Regions from separate parts of the Streptococcus dentiloxodontae genome, predicted to be linked through region 1. Evidence: predicted binding sites of a transcription regulator. Region 1 holds the regulator's gene; each other region holds the start of a gene.

Region 1 (6,714 bases):
AAAATGGACAATTTACAATTGAAACGCTTGGGGATATGACCTATCGTCAAGCTGGAAGAGAAATGGATAAGAAAAATGACAACTAATCGACATCATGCACGTCGCAGAGCAAAAAAAAGTGAAAATGGAAGAAAGTTTGTTACCGGTTTTTTGTTTATCATTGCTTTGGCTGCTTTGTTTGTAGGTGTTTTTGTTTATTTGAATGGCAGAAGCAGTAAATCAACAATACATTCTAAAACCAGTGCAACTAAAACGACTTCTAATTCTAGTTCAACCAAGACCGCATCGGATAAAGATTCCTCTCTTCCTAATGTTTCAACAGATGATTGGGAATTGCTTTTGGTCAATCGTGATCACGTTACAGAGGAATTGAATCCAACGGTTACTGATATTGGTGGGGTTCAGGTAGATGAGCGTATTGCAGAGGCAGTGCAGGAGTTTTTGACAGCAGCACAAGCTATTGACAGTAACTTCCATCTTATTTCGGGTTATCGCAGTGTTGCCTATCAAGAAGAACTTTATAATAGCTATGTTCAGCAAGAAATGGCTAACCAAAGCATTGATCAAGAGGCTGCAGAAGAAATTGTTCAGACTTATTCGCAGCCACCGGGAGCCAGCGAACATCAAACGGGGCTGGCTATTGATATGTCAACAGTGGATTCGCTGAATGAAGCTGATGCTGATACGATGGAACAAGTACAGTCTATTGCAGCAGATTATGGTTTTATTTTGCGTTTTCCAGAGGGGAAATCGTCGTCTACCGGAGTTGATTATGAGGATTGGCATTTTCGATATGTGGGTGCTGATTCGGCCAAATATATATCGGAGCATAATCTGACATTAGAAGAATATATTGCATTGTTGAAGGAGAATGGTAAGTGAGAAGGCGCTTTAAATTTCGAGTTTTTGTGGTCATTTTAGGCGTTTTTGTATTTGGTGTTCTTCTGCCGCTGATGATTAATGTCCGCACAAAGGATAATGCACAAGTTGTTCAAGTGGCTTATGATAAGGAGACCTTCATTAAAGAAATTGCTCCAACTGCTCAGGAATTATCGCAAGCTTACGGAGTACGGGCATCTGTTATTATTGCTCAGGCTATTTTTGAAACTGATTATGGAAAGAGCTTACTAGCGGCTAAGTATCATAATCTTTATAGCTTGAAAGCTAAAGCTGGTCAAGGACATATTCGTTTAATAGACAAGATCTATCGCAATAACAAATGGGAAACTGTTAAAGAAAAATTTGCGGTTTATGATTCTTGGGAAGATTCAATGTACAGCTATTTAGAAGCCTTAGCTGCTGGTGAGTGGGGGCAGGATACTTATACGGTACTTGCGACTACAAGTGGTTATAAAATCGCTGCTGAAAAATTACAGGAAGCTGGTTTTAACTCAGCACCGAACTATGGGCAGAAGCTGATTGATATTATTGAAAATTACAATTTAGTTGATTACGATAGATAGAACGTTAGCACTCGGAAAATAAGAGTGCTAATTTTTTGTGTTTTTCTCTTGACAAGATATTTTCTAAGAGTATAATAGAACCATAACTTAGCACTTGGTATAAAAGAGTGCTAATTGGAAAGAGGTGGCTTCAAAATGATCACAGACCGTCAAAGTGACATCCTGAACCTAATCGTTGAGATGTTCACCCAAACGCATGAACCTATAGGTTCTAAAACTTTGCAGGATACCATTGAATCAAGTTCAGCCACCATTCGTAATGACATGGCAAAACTTGAGAAGCTAGGCTATTTGAAAAAGGCTCATACTTCAAGCGGCCGCCTGCCCAGCCGAGCTGGTTTCCAGTATTTTGTCCGGCATTCTCTAAACCTTGATAGTGTTGATGAGCAAGATGTTTATCAAGTCATTAAAGGTTTTGACTTTGAAGCTTTTAGGTTGGAAGATATTTTAGCGGCTGCCGCTAATCTTTTGGCAAATATGACAGGTTATACGGCTGTTGTTCAAGATGTTGAACCCACCAAGCAGCGGCTGACAGGATTTGATATCGTTCGTCTTTCTAGTCATGACGCTTTAGCGGTTCTTACTCTTGATGAATCCAAGTCTGTTACTGTTCAGTTTGCTATCCCTAAGAATTTTTTGGTGCGAGATTTGCAAACACTCAAGCAGCTTGTTGATGAGCGTTTTGTTGGCAAGTCGGTGCTGGATATTCATTACAAGCTGAGAACAGAAGTTCCTCAGGTAGTTCAGAGGTATTTTAAAACCACAGATAATGTTTTGAATTTGTTTGACTATATCTTTGCTCAGCTGTTTAAAGAATTAATTTTCATTGAAGGCAAGATTGCTTCGTTGTCTTATGCAGGTTCAGATACTTATCAGTTTTTTGACAATGAACAGGATGTAGCACAGGTGCTTCGCGCTTCTATTTCTCAGGACGAGATGGTCAAGGTTCAGGTCGCAGAGAGTGAGGAACAAGCACTTAGTCAATTAACTGTTATCAGTCATAAATTTCTCATTCCTTATCGAGGGCAAGCTCTGATGAGTTTGATTGGCCCTATTGATATGGATTATCGCAGAGTAGTTAGTTTGATCAATGTCATCAGCCGAGTTATGGTTATCAAATTAACTGACTACTACCGTTATTTAAGCAGCAATCACTACGAAGTGAATTAGCCATAAATAAGAAAGAGGTGTAAAATTTGTCGGAAGATATTAAAAATGAAGACGTAAAAGAGGAAGAGGCTGTTGAGGAAGCAGAGGATACGCCTGTTGAAGAAATAGCCCCTGAAAAATCCGAATTAGATCTGGCGAATGAGCGGGCAGAGGACTTTGAAAATAAATATCTGCGAGCCCATGCCGAAATGCAAAATGTTCAGCGCCGTGCTAATGAAGAACGGCAGAATTTACAGAAATATCGCTCTCAGGATTTAGCCAAGAAAATTTTGCCAAGTCTGGATAATTTGGAACGAGCACTTGCAGTTGAAGGTTTGACAGACGATGTTAAAAAAGGTCTTGAAATGGTTCAGGCTAGTCTGATTCAAGCTCTTAACGAAGAGGGTGTCGAAGAAGTTGAAGTTGAAAGTTTTGATCACAACTTCCACATGGCAGTTCAGACTTTACCAGCTGATGATGAGCATCCTGCAGATTCGATTGCACAAGTCCTTCAGAAAGGCTACAAACTGCATGAACGCATTTTGCGACCAGCCATGGTGGTGGTTTATAACTAACTATTTTTTGATGGTAATGACCTCATTAAAAAACGGCAATTGCTATAGCGGCATGCCTAAACGCCTTACTAGCTCGCGATAAAAATATAATTGATTTTCATCGCTCATGTCGTAACAAATCTGTCCGAAATGACAGAAAACTATAAAATGTAAAAAGAAGCAAGTCGTAAGACTTAGCCCAACCGATACTTTTTCGTCATGGTGTTAGTCAGATAAGGTTTTCCTATCTGACAGGCAAATTTTGAAGCTTTAGGTTCAAAAATTAGCAATGAAATGCTGAAGGCAGTTGCTTGCGTGCCACACCATTTAAGAAAAATATCAAAGCAAGAAATATCAAAAGAGGAAACAGAAAGGAATTGAACGTTAATTTCAGTCGCTAGATGAAGAGAGCTTTGCTTTCGGTAATTTCCCGATTGAAACAGTCCAATGGACTATTTCAACGTTCTTGGTATCTTAATTATGTCTAAAATTATCGGTATTGACTTAGGTACAACAAACTCAGCAGTTGCAGTTCTTGAAGGAACTGAAAGCAAAATTATCGCAAACCCAGAAGGTAATCGTACAACGCCTTCAGTTGTGTCATTCAAAAATGGTGAAATTATTGTTGGGGATGCGGCTAAACGTCAAGCAGTGACAAACCCTGACACTGTCATTTCTATCAAATCTAAGATGGGAACTTCTGAAAAAGTTGCAGCTAATGGTAAAGAATACACACCGCAAGAAATCTCAGCTATGATTCTTCAATATTTGAAGGGTTACGCAGAAGATTATCTTGGTGAAAAGGTTGAAAAAGCAGTTATTACAGTTCCTGCTTACTTTAACGATGCTCAACGTCAAGCAACTAAAGACGCAGGTAAAATTGCTGGTCTTGAAGTCGAACGTATCGTTAACGAACCAACAGCTGCAGCGCTTGCCTATGGTCTTGATAAAACTGACAAAGATGAAAAAATCTTGGTATTTGACCTTGGTGGTGGTACTTTCGACGTGTCAATCCTTGAACTTGGTGACGGTGTCTTCGACGTTCTTGCAACTGCTGGTGACAACAAACTTGGCGGTGATGATTTTGACCAAAAAATCATTGACTTCTTGGTAGAAGAGTTCAAAAAAGAAAACGGTATTGACCTTTCAACTGACAAGATGGCTCTTCAACGTTTGAAAGATGCTGCTGAAAAAGCTAAAAAAGACTTGTCTGGTGTAACCCAAACACAAATCAGTTTGCCGTTTATTACCGCAGGAGAAGCTGGACCGCTTCACTTGGAAGTTTCTCTCTCTCGTGCTAAATTTGATGATTTGACCCGTGATCTTGTTGACCGTACAAAAACTCCTGTTCGTCAAGCCCTTTCAGATGCTGGTTTATCGTTATCGGAAATTGATGAAGTTATTCTTGTCGGTGGTTCAACTCGTATTCCAGCAGTTGTTGAAGCTGTTAAGTCTGAGACTGGTAAAGAGCCAAATAAATCTGTAAACCCTGATGAAGTGGTTGCTATGGGTGCAGCTATTCAAGGCGGCGTCATCACTGGTGATGTTAAAGACGTTGTTCTTCTTGACGTAACGCCATTGTCACTCGGTATTGAAACAATGGGTGGCGTCTTCACTAAATTGATCGACCGCAACACAACTATCCCAACATCTAAATCACAAGTCTTCTCAACAGCCGCAGACAATCAACCGGCCGTTGATATCCATGTCCTTCAAGGTGAACGCCCAATGGCAGCGGATAATAAAACGCTTGGTCGTTTCCAATTAACAGATATCCCAGCTGCGCCTCGTGGTGTGCCACAAATCGAAGTAACATTTGATATCGATAAAAATGGTATTGTATCTGTTAAGGCTAAAGATCTTGGAACTCAAAAAGAGCAACACATCGTTATCAAATCCAATGATGGTCTCAGCGAAGAAGAAATCGAACGCATGATGAAAGATGCAGAAGCAAACGCTGATGCTGATGCAAAACGTAAAGAAGAAGTGGATCTTAAAAATGAGGTTGACCAAGCTATCTTTGCAACTGAAAAAACCATCAAAGAAACTGAAGGCAAAGGTTTTGACACAGAACGTGATGCGGCACAAACCGCTCTTGATGATTTGAAAAAAGCACAAGAGTCGGGTAATCTTGAGGACATGAAAGCTAAGTTAGAAGCTCTCAATGAAAAGGCTCAAGCTCTTGCAGTGAAACTTTACGAACAGGCAGCGGCTGAACAACAGGCGGCTGGCGGTGCTGATGGTGCACAAGCAACAGATACATCTAATAACTCAGGAGATGATGTTGTAGACGGTGAATTCACTGAGAAATAATTGCTTAATAATGACAGACTCGTTGAAGTAATATTCTACGGCAATGATTATGGCGAATTATCTGATGTGCCTTACTTGTTTGATTTTCGGAATTGTTGCTTTGAGAATCAATTACCGTAGTTATAAGCTGTTATATTATTAAAAGAAATCCAGAGGTTGATGCAAAATCCCAACCTCTGTTTTTCCATAATAGAAATACAATTTTTAACAATAAAAAGAATTGAACTCACTTTAAAGTTGTGTTTTCTCAAAAAAATACAGAAAGGATATATGGTGTTCGCAATTGAACACGGGCTGCATACGGATAGTATCAAAAAGGAAATTTTGTTTATGTCCGTTTAACGCCCTTAGTATCTCATATGAATAATACAGAATATTATGATCGCCTAGGGGTTTCAAAAAATGCTTCTCAAGATGAAATCAAAAAGGCCTATCGTAAGATGTCCAAAAAATATCATCCTGACATCAATAAAGAAGCAGGAGCGGAGCAAAAATATAAGGACATCCAAGAAGCCTATGAAACCCTAGGGGATGAACAAAAACGCTCTGCTTATGATCAATACGGTCCTGCTGGAGCTAATGGAGGATTCAGTGGAGGAGCCGGCGGCTTTGGAGGTTTTGATGGGGCAGGCTTCGGCGGCTTTGAAGATATCTTCTCAAGTTTCTTTGGCGGAGGAGCTGGTGCTAGTCGTAACCCTAATGCTCCGCGCCAAGGCGATGATCTTCAGTACCGTGTCAATCTCAGTTTCGAAGAGGCTATTTTTGGTACAGAAAAAGAGGTCAAATATAACCGTGAGGCAGTTTGTAAGACTTGTGATGGTTCAGGAGCGAAACCAGGAACTCAGCCAACAACTTGCGGACGTTGTCATGGACAAGGGGTTATCAATGTTGATACACAAACACCTTTAGGTATGATGAGGCGCCAAGTCACTTGTGATGTATGTCATGGGTCTGGTAAGGAGATTAAAGATCCTTGTCCAACCTGTCAAGGCAGCGGTCACGAGAAACGAATGCACAAGGTTTCTGTTAAAATTCCAGCTGGTGTTGATACCGGTCAACAGATAAGGCTTCAAGGACAAGGTGAAGCAGGGATCAATGGCGGTCCTTATGGGGATCTCTTTGTAATTATCAAGGTTGCTAATAGTGACAAATTCCGTCGAGACGGGGCGACTATCTATTACACTCTGAATGTTTCTTTTGTTCAGGCTGCTCTAGGAGATAGCGTTGAAGTTCCA
Region 2 (6,714 bases), on a different contig from region 1:
CAAAATATTCTCCGCCCCATCACTGATGAAGCTGTACTGTCCCTGACTGTTTTCAGAGAGTTCCTTGGCGGTCAGGAAGAGCTGAGACATGACCTCATTGTCATTGCCCAGCCAGCCAGAGTAAGCAACTGCTGCCCCGCCATTAGCTGCATGAAAGTCCATCTGGCTAATTTGTTCATTTAACTCGGAGGCGAACTGAGCTAAATCTTCCTTGGAGTCCAAGGGCTTATCATAGTTTTGTACCCACTCAATAATCTCATCTGTTGTTTTTGCCATCACTTATCCTCCCTAACTTCTGGCATAGCAATATAGGTCAACTCAATGTCATAACGATAATCTGAATTCTGAAAAGCCTCTCGGATAATTTGGATCAATTCCTTCCCACGACTGGCCAAAGATTGAGGAATTTTTATATGGTTAACCTCTTTTTTTACCAGCCCTTTTATCAGTTCTGTATGACTCTCATTCCACGTAGGTCCCTTAGAATTATCAATAGTTCTCGCATTAATATTAATCACCTGGTTTTGCCAAATCAGAATATAATCGGTCGTGCGATCTTCTCTGTCTGCTCCCCGACTAACCCACAGATAGATCCCTCTGTCCTTATCCGCTACCCAAGTATCCAAATAGGTGTACTCATTATAAAGCCCCAACTCCTTTAGCATACCCCAGTACTCTTCTGGAATTGCTTCTCTCACAAAAGCCATACCTAATCCTCCTCTAATCTTATATTACTCTAATTGTACAGCAATGAGGACAATTTGTAAAATCAGGACAAATAAAAAAACGCTGGAAATCCAACAGGGGTGCTGCTATCTGAGCTGGCTGCCATCACTTATCCTCCCTGACTTCCGGTGTGGCGATATAGGTCAACTCAACATCATAGCGATAATCTGAATTTTGAAAAGCTTCTCGGATAATTTGGATCAGTTCCTTCCCACGACTGGCCAAAGATTGGGGGATTTTTATATGGTTAACTTCTTTTTGTATTAACCCTTTTTGAAGGTGTTCATGATTATCATCCCATGTAGGAAGCTTAGAATTGTCAACCACAGTAGTGTTAAGAAAAACAACATGTTTTTCCCAAAGGAGAATATAGGAGGTAGTATCATCGTCTCTACTAGCTAATTTCGTATACCAAAAAAAGATTTCTCTATCCTTATCCGCTACCCAACTTTTTAGGCGAGTATACTCATCAAACACTCCTAACTCCTTTAGCATACCCCAGTACTCTTCTGGAATTTTTTCTTTCACAAAAGCCATACCTAATCCTCCTCTAATCTTATGTTACTCTAATTGTACAGCAACAAGACCAATTTGTAAAATCAGGGCAAATAAAAAAACGCTGGAAATCCAACAGGGTTGTTGCTATCTGAGCAGCTCGTTCAGAGCAGATGCAAATGTCTCTAAATCTTTTGTGGTCTCTATAGGAGCATCATACTGGCTTATCCAATCAATGATATCTTGTGTACTTTTACTCATAGCCTACTCCCTAACTTCTGGTGTGGCAATATGCCTAAATTGAGTATCCAATTCCTTACTAGTATGGTGAAAAACTTCCTTAATAATTTCAACCACCTCAGTTTTCTGATCAACTAAAGAAGTTGGAATTTTTATATAATTAATGTCTTTTTCAATAATCCCGCGTTGCAACAGTTGAGTAGTATCTTCGTTCCAAATTGGACGATGAGAAACATTATCAATAGTTCTCGTATTAATATTAATCACCTGATTTTGCCAAATCAGGATATGATCAGTTGTTCGGTCATCTCTATCTGAGAAACGACTGGTCCACATATAGATTCCTCTATCCTTATCCGCAATCCATAATTTTCGACGAAGCCTGTCACTAAACACTCCCAACTCTTTTAGCATACCCCAGTACTCTTCTGGAATTACTTCTCTCACAAAAGCCATGCCTAACCCTCCTCTAATCTTATGTTACTCTAATTGTACAGCAATGAGACCAATTTGTAAAATCAGGACAAATAAAAAAAACGGCATCTGTGATACCGTTTCTCACCTTATATTATCAAAGCACCTTACTAAGGAAATCTTTCGTTCGCTCTTCCTTAGTATTTTCAAATAAATCTTCCGGTGTTCCTTCTTCAACAATAACACCCTCATCCATAAAAATGACACGGTCGGCCACTTCGCGGGCAAAGCCCATTTCGTGAGTTACAATAGCCATGGTCATTCCGGATTTGGCCAAGTCTTGAATAACACCCAGTACCTCGCCAACCATTTCTGGATCTAGAGCTGATGTCGGCTCATCAAAGAGCAGGACGTCAGGATCCATAGCCAGTCCACGCGCAATAGCAATACGCTGCTGCTGTCCACCTGAGAGACTGGCTGGAAAAGCATCTGCTTTATCACGAAGCCCTACTTTATCAAGCAAGTCATAGGCTTCTTTTTCTGCTTCCGCTTTAGGAATACCTTTAGTCTTTATTGGAGAGAGGGTAATATTGTCCAAAACACTCATATTGGGAAAGAGATTGAACTGTTGAAAAACCATTCCCATCTTCTCACGCATTTTGAAAATATCATTTTTCTTATCGGTAATATCTGTACCTTCAAAAGTCACAGTTCCTTTTGTTGGAACTTCTAAAAGGTTCATCGTACGCAAAAAGGTGGATTTCCCAGACCCTGATGGCCCGATAATTACGACCACTTCTCCCTTATGGATATCTAAGTCAATTCCTTTTAAAACTTCATTTTTTCCAAAATATTTATGAAGGTTTTCGATTTTAATTACAGTTTTTGTCATTTGCTAGCTCCCTCTCCAAGACGTTTTTCCATAAGTTTCAAGAGACCTGTCATAGCAGTTGTTACCATTAAATAGTAGAAAGCTGCAAACAGAAGCGGTGTCAAGGTCAGATAAGTCGTTGTGGCAACTGACTGAGCTCCATTCCAAAGTTCCATAACTCCGATAGTCTGCAGCAAAGAGCTGTCTTTAATTATGGTAACAAACTCATTCCCCAAGGCGGGTAAAATGTTTTTGATTGCCTGAGGCAGGATAACATAACGCATCGTATTCCATGGTTTGATACCAAGCGAATAGGCTGCTTCGGTCTGCCCTTTATTTACAGATTCAATCCCTGCACGAACACTTTCTGAAATATAGGCTCCGCTATTTAAAGAAAGAATAATAATACCAGGAACAATACGCGAGAGATCCAAATCTAAAATCCCAAAATCAACCGTCGGCAAATCCACGCTAATCAGGACAAAAGCAATCATAATCTGAACTACCATGGGTGTTCCACGAAAAATCCAAACATAGATACTAGCTAACCAGTCTAAAATAGTGATATTGGAACGTTTGATGATGGCAACCAGAACACCTAGAATTGTTCCAAAGAAAACCACACAGGCTGAAATCATAATGGTCACCAGAACACCATAGTTGAAATAAGACCAGAATTCTGGTAAGAATGAAAAGTTCATTAAGATACTCCTTACTTGTAATCCTAATTATTATATCAAAAAACTGTATAAAAATAAAGAAGAGCAGCAAGATCAATCAACTGCTCTTTTTTACTATTTAGTACAGCAAATCGTAGATTTCCATCGCGATGAGGTCAATGCTGTCAAATGAGTAGGACTCACGCGCTTTAACATCACGCAAAGTGAAGACAGGCCCATTTTCAGGGTCATTTGAGAAGGAAACTTCTGCTACAACCTCACCATCACGTTCAAAATTACGTTTTAAATTACCACCATCAGTAGCCATCAATTCAAGACGGTTAATGATTCTCACCAAATGTGATTCCATTTATTTTCTCCTATTAGTTTAGTCGTTAGTACCATTTTAACATAAATTCAAGGAAAGAAACAAGGAAAGACGGTCTTTTTATAGATTTTTCAAACTTTGATACATGATAGCCTTGATGGAGTGCATCCGATTTTCGGCTTCTTGAAAAATGGTTGCACTGTGTTTTTGGAAAATCTGGTCTGTTATTTCAAGTTCAGCTAAACCGTATTTGTCATAGATTTCTCGGCCAATTTCTGTATTCAAATCATGGAAGGCAGGCAGACAATGCATGACAATGACATTGGGATTTTTTGTTTTATCAAGAAGCTCCGCATTAATCTGATAAGGCAAAAGCAGATCAATACGTTCTTTGAAATCAACGTCCTCACCCATGGATACCCAAACATCAGTATAGAGCATATCCACTCCTTGAACAGCATTGACATCATCAGTGATAGTCAGCTCGGCTCCATTATTATGCTGCTCTGCTATTGCTACAATATCAGCTTGCGGCTGCAAAGAAGCTGGGGCAATAATTTTGACATTGACTCCCAAAATAGCCGAAGTTACCAAAAGCGAATTGGCCATATTGTTGCGCCCATCACCAATATAAGCAATGGTCAAACCTTCCAAGCAGCCAAAGTGTTCTTTAAGGGTCATAAAGTCCGCAATCATTTGAGTGGGATGCCAGGTGTCTGTTAGACCGTTCCAGACAGGTACACCCGAATATTCAGCCAAAGCCTCAACGTCTTCTTGCTTGAAGCCGCGGTATTCAATACCATCAAACATACTTCCTAAAACTTTGGCGGTATCAATGACAGATTCCTTTTTCCCCAGCTGAATTTCTCCAGCACCCAAATAGGTCATGGTCATCCCCAAATCCTGACCGGCAACGGTGAAAGCTGAACGGGTACGTGTCGAGCTTTTTTCAAAAATCAAAGCAATATTCAGTCCCTGTAAATAATGATGAGGAATTTTATTTTTTTTCAGTTCTTTGAATTTAAGGGATAAATCAATTAAATCCATTAATTCCTGTTTGGTAAAGTCTATTTCTTTTAAAAATGAATTGTTTTTAGGCATTATTTCTACTTTCTTTTGTATAATTTTTATATATTTTAGCATAATTATTCAATTTGTCAAGAAAAATTCAGCTTAGCACTCCCATTGACCCTCTGCTAAAAAACAAGCTTTTCTCTTGCATTGTGTTTATAGAATGCTATAATGATAATATAAGGTTTGACTAATTTTGACCTTTGCTTTAAAAAAGGCAAATAGTCATGTTAGCTCTGCCATTATCCTAACCAGAAAGGAAAAACCGACTCTCAGCCAGTCGGGATAGGTAAGCTTATGCTTTGTCAAAATTGTAATCTTAACGAATCCAGTATTCACCTTTATACAAATGTTAACGGACAGCAAAAGCAGATTGACCTCTGCCAAAATTGCTATCAAATTATGAAATCTGATCCTGAAAATCCGCTCAATCAATTCAATCAGACCAATGGTTCTAACTTCTTTGATGATTTTTTCAGTGACCTTAACAACTTCCGCTCTGCCAGCGGCGATTTGCCAAACTCACCTCAAACACAGGCTGGCGGCAACCGTGGAAACAATGGCGGAGCTGGAAACGGCAATCGTCCAAATAATCCACGCTCCCAACAACGGCCTCCTAAAGGTCTCTTGGAAGAATTCGGTATCAATGTAACAGATATTGCCCGACGCGGCGAAATTGATCCCGTCATTGGACGTGATGAGGAAATCATTCGTGTTATTGAAATTCTCAACCGCCGTACCAAAAACAATCCTGTTCTAATCGGTGAACCCGGTGTGGGGAAAACTGCTGTTGTTGAAGGTTTAGCTCAAAAAATCGTTGATGGCAGCGTTCCGCAAAAGTTGCAAAGCAAACAAGTCATTCGTCTGGACGTGGTCAGTCTCGTTCAGGGCACAGGCATCCGCGGTCAATTTGAAGAACGCATGCAAAAACTCATGGAGGAAATTCGTCAACGCCAAGACGTCATTCTTTTCATTGATGAAATTCATGAAATCGTAGGGGCTGGTAATGCTGGCGATGGAAATATGGATGCTGGCAATATCTTAAAACCTGCGCTGGCTCGCGGTGAATTGCAATTAGTTGGAGCGACTACCCTCAATGAATACCGTATCATTGAAAAAGATGCAGCATTAGAGCGCCGCATGCAGCCTGTTAAAGTTGAAGAACCAAGCGTTGAAGAAACCATCACCATTCTGCGTGGTATTCAAACTAAATATCAAGATTATCATCATGTTAAATACACAGATGAAGCTATTATTGCTGCTGCTGAATTGTCCAATCGTTATATCCAAGACCGGTTCTTACCTGATAAAGCTATTGATTTGCTGGATGAAGCCGGTTCTAAGATGAATTTAACCCTCAATTTTGTGGATCCAAAAGATATTGACAAGCGTCTCGTAGAAGCTGAAAATCTCAAAGCTCAGGCAACACGCGATGAAGATTTTGAGAAAGCTGCTTACTTCCGCGATCAAATTGCCAAATATAAGGAAATGCAGAATCAAAAAATCAATGAACAGGATATCCCAGTCATTACTGAAAAACATATCGAAGCTATTGTTGAACGAAAGACTAATATTCCTGTAGGTGATTTGAAAGAAAAAGAACAAACACAGCTTATCAATTTGGCAGATGATCTTAAAACCCATGTCATCGGACAAGATGCCGCAGTGGATAAAATCGCTAAAGCCATTCGCCGTAACCGTGTAGGACTCGGTGCTCCCAACCGTCCAATTGGCTCCTTCCTCTTTGTAGGGCCTACTGGTGTCGGTAAAACCGAACTCTCTAAGCAATTAGCTATTGAACTTTTTGGCTCAGCAGATAGCATGATTCGCTTTGACATGTCTGAATACATGGAAAAACATGCTGTTGCTAAATTGGTCGGTGCCCCTCCAGGGTATGTAGGTTACGAAGA
Region 3 (6,714 bases), on a different contig from region 1:
ACATCTTGAATGTTAGAGATTTTCTTATCTGTAATCAAGATGTAAGGATTATCAAGATCAGCTACCATTTTTTCGTTGTCAGTCACCATGTATTGTGACAGGTAGCCACGGTCAAACTGCATACCTTCAACCACATCAAGTTCAGTTTCCATACCGCGTGATTCTTCAATCGTGATGACACCGTCATTGCCAACTTTTTCCATGGCTTCTGAGATGTATTCACCAACTTTTTCAGAACGTGATGATACAGCCGCAACCTGTGCGATAGCTTCTTTACCGGAAACAGGCTGGGCAATCACTTTCAATTCTTCTACCGCAGTGGCAACAGCTGTCTCAATCCCGCGGCGAATACCGATTGGATTAGCACCTGCTGTGACGTTTTTCAAACCTTCACGGACAATAGCCTGTGTCAAGACAGTTGCTGTTGTTGTTCCGTCACCAGCAATGTCATTGGTTTTAGAAGCCACTTCGGACACGAGTTTGGCACCCATATTTTCAAAATGATCTTCTAATTCAATTTCTTTAGCAATGGTAACACCATCATTGGTAATAAGCGGTGAACCAAACGATTTTTCCAAAACCACATTGCGGCCTTTAGGGCCAAGTGTCACCTTAACGGTGTCAGCCAATGTATCCACACCGCGCACCATAGCTGCACGCGCATCTGATGAAAATTTAATTTCTTTTGCCATAATTATGATACCAAGTCCGTCCCTAATCAGACAGAAAAATATGACCTCAAGCACTAGCTAGCATTTTCAGGACAATTTCTTTCTGACGACAGGGACGGATTCAAATCCTTTCATACTTAAAATGTTATTTATTTTCGAGCTTGTATAGACTCATCCTTATGCCAAGACAGCCAAGATGTCTGCTTCACGTACAAGAGTAACAGTCTCATCTCCATCCTTGACTTCAATTCCTGCACCATTTTCTACAAGAACCCTGTCACCCTCATCAACACTAGGAGCTACCAAATCACCCGTCAATGTGCGAATGCCCTGACCAACTGCCACAACTGTTGCTTCCTGTGTTTGTTCTTTACTGCTTCCCGCTAGGACAAGTCCGCCAACAGTTTGTTCCTTTTCTTCCGCAATCTTTACGACCACGCGATCACCTAATGGTTTTAACATGTTTTTGCCTCCGTTTTATTTTTTAGAAAAAGCTGAGCTGAAAACCTTCTTTTTCCTTTTTAGCACTCTGTATGTATGAGTGCTAACTTTTACATTCCTTATTTTATCACTTGGTCAGAAATAGTCAAGAAAAAACCTCTGAAATCTTTGAAAATTTCAGAGGCAACAATTAATGAAAGGATTGTAACTTTGTTTCAAAATCATCAATCACGCGATTGACATTGCGTTTCCCTTTGTAAATACCATAGCCAAATAAGAGCATACCAAGTATTCCCAGAACAGTAAGAACGATTCCAATGATGAATCCAAGTAAAACGGTCTGATGAAAAAGATAAATCATAACCACACCGACACTTGCAAGAAGAAAGAGAAGAAAGGACCATCTTCCTAGATTATCAATCATATGTTTTTGATACTGAATCTCGCTTTCATAGCCTTGAATCAATTCTTGTTTTGTCATCGCATTCTCCATTATCACGATTAGTAAGAAAGACCTGGATCAAAGAATCCACAAAGTACACCAACTAAGGCAATAACCACCAAAAGCAGCATGACCTTAATAGGAGAGATATTTTTCTTGGCCATTAGCCACCAGCAAAAGACAATGAATGCTGCTGTCAATAAGCCCGGATAGACATTATCCAGTTGATCTTGAAGGACCAAATAAGGATGTTTAGCGCTGCCAAGCTGGAAAGAGGTCTTAACTGAAACCCAAGTTGCAGCTACACCACCGACAACCATTCCACCAATAATTGAAACGGCCTTGCGGATAGCTTGTCCTTGAGCTCCCACAAGAAACTCAACCGCCTTGTCACCAAGTTCATAACCTTTAAAGTAAGCAAAACGCATACCAAAGTAAGCCAAGAGGTTCCAAACAACAATGTAAAATACTGCACCAATTGGAGAACCGCCTTTAGACAGACCAAGAGCTATCCCAAGGATAACAGGTATGAGAGTCCCAACGACCATTGAGTCACCAATACCGGCAACCGGTCCCATCAAACCTGCACGAAGGCCATTGATGGTTTCATCATCAACTTCTCCAGAGCCATTAGCCCTAGCTTCTTCCAAACCAGCTGTGACCCCTACGATTACAGAACCAAGTTGAGGTTCAGTATTGAAGAAAGCTGTATAAGTTTGCATCGAACGTTCTTGGTCTTCTTTTTTATCATAAAGTTCTTCGATAATTGGAAGCATTGATGTTAAGTAACCAAACGTCTGCATATGCTCTTGAGAAAAGCAGGTCAAGTTACCATAATACCAATGATGGAAAGATTTTGTTAAGGTTTTCTTTGAAATTTTCTTTTGAGCCATCTTAGATATCCTCCTCATCATCGTCTTCAAAATCATCACCAGCTGCCGCCACTGTGACTCTGGCATTTTTAGCCATTTCCAGTTCGTAGAATAACACTGCGAAAATTAATGAAATCACTGCACATGATACCAAATTTAAACCAAGTGATGCTGCCAAGGTAAAGCCAACAAAAAATGGAATGAAATCAGTTGCTTTATCAACAATTTGTTTTAAGAGGATAGCAATCCCTACACATGGCAGCAAGGCACCAACGGTGAAGAGGGTCTTCATTGGAATGCCATCCATTGGCAAAGCATCACGCAAAGCTGTAACAGCTGTTGCACCAAGCTTACACATAATCAAAGTTGGAATGAATGAAAAGATAATGTGCGAAGCCCATGGATAGAGCCAGTCAACTTTGTAAAGCTGTTTAAAGTTTCCTTTTTCTACGGCTTTCCAACCGATATGCTGCCAAACTAGATTAAGAGTAGCAGTTCCATAAAAGAGAACCGTACCAACCGTACCAACAAGGGTTCCCATAGATTTAGCTAGGTTAGCTGCATCTGCTGAGTCTGCCGACAAACCTTGTGAATGGATGGCCACCATTGCCAAAGGAATACCAATATAAGAAACCGCACGAACATCAGCAGAAACGGTACCGCCTGGTGTTACAAGGGCAATGTAAACCAGCTGCATGGCAACCCCGCAAATAATCCCAGTTGTAAGATCTCCAAGAATAAGCCCACAGACCAAACCACCGACCAAAGGACGACCCAAAGTGTAGTTACCAATGGTAGTACCGCCTAGACCAGGCATAGAAGACAAACATGCAAACAAACCTAACAAGGCTGCTTGTAACCAAGAAATTGTCATAATAATTTTCTCCTGTCTATCAAGTTGTGAAGGGTAAACCAAAGCGCCTTACCCTCTTTAAGTACAATGTGAAATAACAATCTCAAAGAACAGCTGACCATTTTCAATAATCTGCTAAAGTTTTGATTAGCCAGCCAAGCGAGATTTTTTAGAAGCCAAATTTAGATTTGAAATCAGACCAATAACCGATTGAAACATCTGGTAAAAGTTGGAATTTCACTTTATAACCAGCCTTTTCAATAGCTTCAATAGCTTCTGCTTCTTCTTGCGTGATGGATTGGTTATTTCCCAATTTAACAGCGCCTGGACGGTCATTTGCTGGACCTACAATGATTTCTTTGACATCACTTGGTACGAAACCTTGATCAACCAAGATGGTCTTCATGTCAATAGGATTTTTAGTAATTAGGAAATAACGAGTATCTGAGTCCAGAACTTTTTGTGATTTTTGTCCGAAGGCGTCCACTGTCCAAACAAATGTTTTTTTATCTGAAGCTCCCTTGTAAGCCTGGGTTAAAACTTTATTAGCTGCTGCTGCATCATTGACAGCGATAAGACCATCGCATGGGTATTCCTTGGCCCAGCGTGTCACCGTTTGACCGTGAATCATACGGTCATCAATACGAACAAATGAAACTGACATAATTTTTCTCCTTTTTTATAAATCTTCTATCATTAAATATCATCGTCTTCAAAGTCTTCATCATCTGATACGACTTTGAACTCCTGCAGCGCAGCTTGCGCCTCTGGTAAAACAGCTGCGACAAATGCATCACCTTCAAGTGCATCTTTCATCACAACCGAAGTAACAGCCATTGGCAGATTCATCCCGCCAAGTACTACTGCTGAACTGAGCAAGCCTTTCTCTTCTAAAACACTGCAAGCCGTTGTCAATGGACTTCCGCCGACAATATCTGCTAAAACAACTACGGAATCAGCAGACGTCAGAGGAGCGATTGCCTCTCGAAATTCTTCTGCAAAATCATCAACAGATTTTCCATTTTTCAAACCAGTCGCTATGACCTGATCAATCTTATCCTCAGCAAACATGGCAAGCGAAGTCTTGAGACCTTCTGCAAAGCCGCCGTGACTGACTAAAATCAAATACTTCATAAGCACTCTCCTTTATTTCTTATCTTTATTTTACGCTTATAGTTAGCGCTTTCAAACTATGGTTTGTCATTTCTTAAGATGATAATTGTAATGGCATTTTTTGACAAATGTCATTTATAAAATTAAAAAATCAGAACACATATTTGTTCTGATTTTTGATGGCAATGATTAATCAATCGTATCCTCAATCTCCTGCTGAATTTGAGCGAGATCGGTATCAATAGTCCCTTTTGACAAAGACTGGGTAATGAGGTAGTCCGCTTTTTCCAGCAGATCATTATATTGCTTGAATTTAGGTTCTGGGATGGAAGTTTCAAGCATTTGATTGAGCGTATCCACCGTGAGTGCGGTTGAGCCAAAGCTGTCACCCTGTAAGATCTCTTTTGTGTCAGCGCTTTTCATAACTGACTTCAAAACAGACGCTCCCTGCGATTTCGCAAAAACTTCCTGCTGGGTTTCTTGATCCGCACAAAGCAGTTCTAAAAATTCCCAAGCTAATTCTGTCTGATTTGTTTTAGCCGACATGGCTAAAAGCGATGTGCTGGTTTGAGTCGTTGCTGTCACATCTGCGGCGCTTGGCATTTGCACACAAGTCCAAGTAAATGACGAATACTTAGACACATGATAAGGATAAGGTTTGTAGGTCCGATACTCAGCCAGAGTCATAGGCATAAAGGCAACATTGCCCTTGTCAAAATCCGTACTGGATACCGTGTAATTGCCATTTAAAGTATTTAGCTGACTCACCCAGTTTAGGATTTCCCGCATCTTCTCGTTGTTAAGATTGACTTCATCTCCAGCTTCATTAAACAGACTCAAACCATTCGCAGCAACCGCATTTTGCCAAGTATAGCCCACACTGCCATACTGATCAATAATGCCATCTCCGTCTGTATCTTTGGTTACCTTTTTACAAATTTCATAAAATTCTTCCAAGGTCCAGCCAGACTCGGGAATAGCAATATTCTCTTGCTTTAGCAGCTCGCTATTAATACACATCATGACGGGGTTGTTTTCAAATGGCAGAGCGTATTGATCATTTCTGTATTCTCCAGCCTTGAGACTGGAGCTATAAAAAATGGTCGTGTCTAAATCACGTTTCATCTTGCTGTTTAAACTAGCCAGAGCATTGGTAGAAGCCAAAAGATTGAAGTCATTTTCAGGCACCATAAAAACATCTGGCTGATCGCCTTCCACAATCTTGTCTGAAAGCCAGTTTGAATAATCTTCCTTGGAAATGCCGCTTTCATAGACGACTTTCACATTAGGATGTTCCTTTTCAAAACGCTTGATAACGTCATCAATAATCTGGCTGCCCTGGCCGCTAGGCACATCCCAACTGCTTCCGGTATAAACACCAACAGTCAGCACCTGCTGAGCAAAATAATGGCGATAAATCAGCCAGCCTAACCCGATTCCCAAAACAAACAGCAGCAACAGATAACGCTGTAGTTTGGAGCCAAATAATTTAATCTTCATCAGTATAATTCCTTGTGGTCACACCGGTTTGTACCGCCCAAATAGCTAACTGAGTGCGATCGCGCAGCTGCAATTTAGACAAAATGGTCGAAAGGTAATTGCGCACAGTCCCTTCAGACAAATAAAGTTTTGCTGCAATTTCTTTATTTGATAGGCCATTTCCAATCTGCTGAATAATCCGCCATTCTGCTTTTGAAATTGTTTCTGCTCCCTTTTGATTAACCTTAATAGTAGACTGAGGATGTGTCACTTGAGAGAAAAGCCGAAACACTCTGCTTGCAATATCAGGATTTAACATGGCATTCCCGCTATTTACCGTCAAAATAGCTTGATGTAAATCTTCCATCGAAATTCCTTTAAGAATGTATCCCGAAGCACCATATTGCAGAGCGCTGAAAATGAATTCATCATCATCAAAAGTCGTCAAAATAATCACTTTAATATCAGGATAGGAAGCCTTGACTGCTTTTGTGCAGACCACACCGTCCATATCAGGCATACGAATATCCATCAAGATAACATCAGCAGGATTGTCTTTCAAATAGTCTAATACCTCAAGACCATTGACACAAGAAGCTACCACCTCAATGTCTTCATAAGATGACAAAACAATCTTAATGGATTCTCGAATCAATTCTTGGTCATCAGCAATTATTACTTTTATCACGTTTCTTCTCCTTTTCGTTTAGGAATGATAATGGTTGTCTGAAAACCATCAGCACTGTCAAACTGAACCTGACCGCCTATAATAGCCAGACGTTCCTGCATTTGTGTTAAACCATAGCCATAGACCAAATTTTCACAGCCCACACCGTCATCATT

Evidence for each region. Region 1 encodes HrcA, which represses chaperone genes, less so after heat shock. Its sites were predicted from a motif close to TTAGCACTCNNNNNNNNNGAGTGCTAA; they were not measured.
Region 2: the regulator HrcA is predicted to act here: its motif matches at 4,907-4,933, upstream of ACVRZ8_RS10420 (ATP-dependent Clp protease ATP-binding subunit).
Region 3: the regulator HrcA is predicted to act here: its motif matches at 1,193-1,219, upstream of groES (co-chaperone GroES).

The regions. Positions count from the first base shown of each region.
Region 1 covers NZ_JBRUHR010000016.1:40,666-47,379, forward strand. Annotated here, with positions in the region: gene ACVRZ8_RS08195 (histidine phosphatase family protein) at 1-86, shown strand, start outside; gene ACVRZ8_RS08200 (M15 family metallopeptidase) at 76-882, shown strand; gene ACVRZ8_RS08205 (glycoside hydrolase family 73 protein) at 879-1,463, shown strand; gene hrcA (heat-inducible transcriptional repressor HrcA) at 1,599-2,633, shown strand; gene grpE (nucleotide exchange factor GrpE) at 2,660-3,187, shown strand; gene dnaK (molecular chaperone DnaK) at 3,647-5,479, shown strand; gene dnaJ (molecular chaperone DnaJ) at 5,839-6,714, shown strand, end outside.
Region 2 covers NZ_JBRUHR010000029.1:9,781-16,494, reverse strand. Annotated here, with positions in the region: partial or broken gene ACVRZ8_RS10460 (hypothetical protein) at 1-276, opposite strand, end outside; gene ACVRZ8_RS10455 (hypothetical protein) at 276-707, opposite strand; gene ACVRZ8_RS10450 (hypothetical protein) at 832-1,263, opposite strand; gene ACVRZ8_RS10445 (hypothetical protein) at 1,486-1,917, opposite strand; gene ACVRZ8_RS10440 (amino acid ABC transporter ATP-binding protein) at 2,033-2,767, opposite strand; gene ACVRZ8_RS10435 (amino acid ABC transporter permease) at 2,764-3,447, opposite strand; gene ACVRZ8_RS10430 (DUF1797 family protein) at 3,545-3,775, opposite strand; gene argF (ornithine carbamoyltransferase) at 3,854-4,834, opposite strand; gene ACVRZ8_RS10420 (ATP-dependent Clp protease ATP-binding subunit) at 5,102-6,714, shown strand, end outside.
Region 3 covers NZ_JBRUHR010000015.1:33,037-39,750, reverse strand. Annotated here, with positions in the region: gene groL (chaperonin GroEL) at 1-692, opposite strand, end outside; gene groES (co-chaperone GroES) at 849-1,133, opposite strand; gene ACVRZ8_RS07885 (DUF202 domain-containing protein) at 1,303-1,593, opposite strand; gene ACVRZ8_RS07880 (PTS system mannose/fructose/sorbose family transporter subunit IID) at 1,614-2,447, opposite strand; gene ACVRZ8_RS07875 (PTS mannose/fructose/sorbose/N-acetylgalactosamine transporter subunit IIC) at 2,449-3,300, opposite strand; gene ACVRZ8_RS07870 (PTS sugar transporter subunit IIB) at 3,449-3,943, opposite strand; gene ACVRZ8_RS07865 (PTS sugar transporter subunit IIA) at 3,976-4,413, opposite strand; gene ACVRZ8_RS07860 (ABC transporter substrate-binding protein) at 4,582-5,892, opposite strand; gene ACVRZ8_RS07855 (response regulator) at 5,882-6,559, opposite strand; gene ACVRZ8_RS07850 (sensor histidine kinase) at 6,556-6,714, opposite strand, start outside.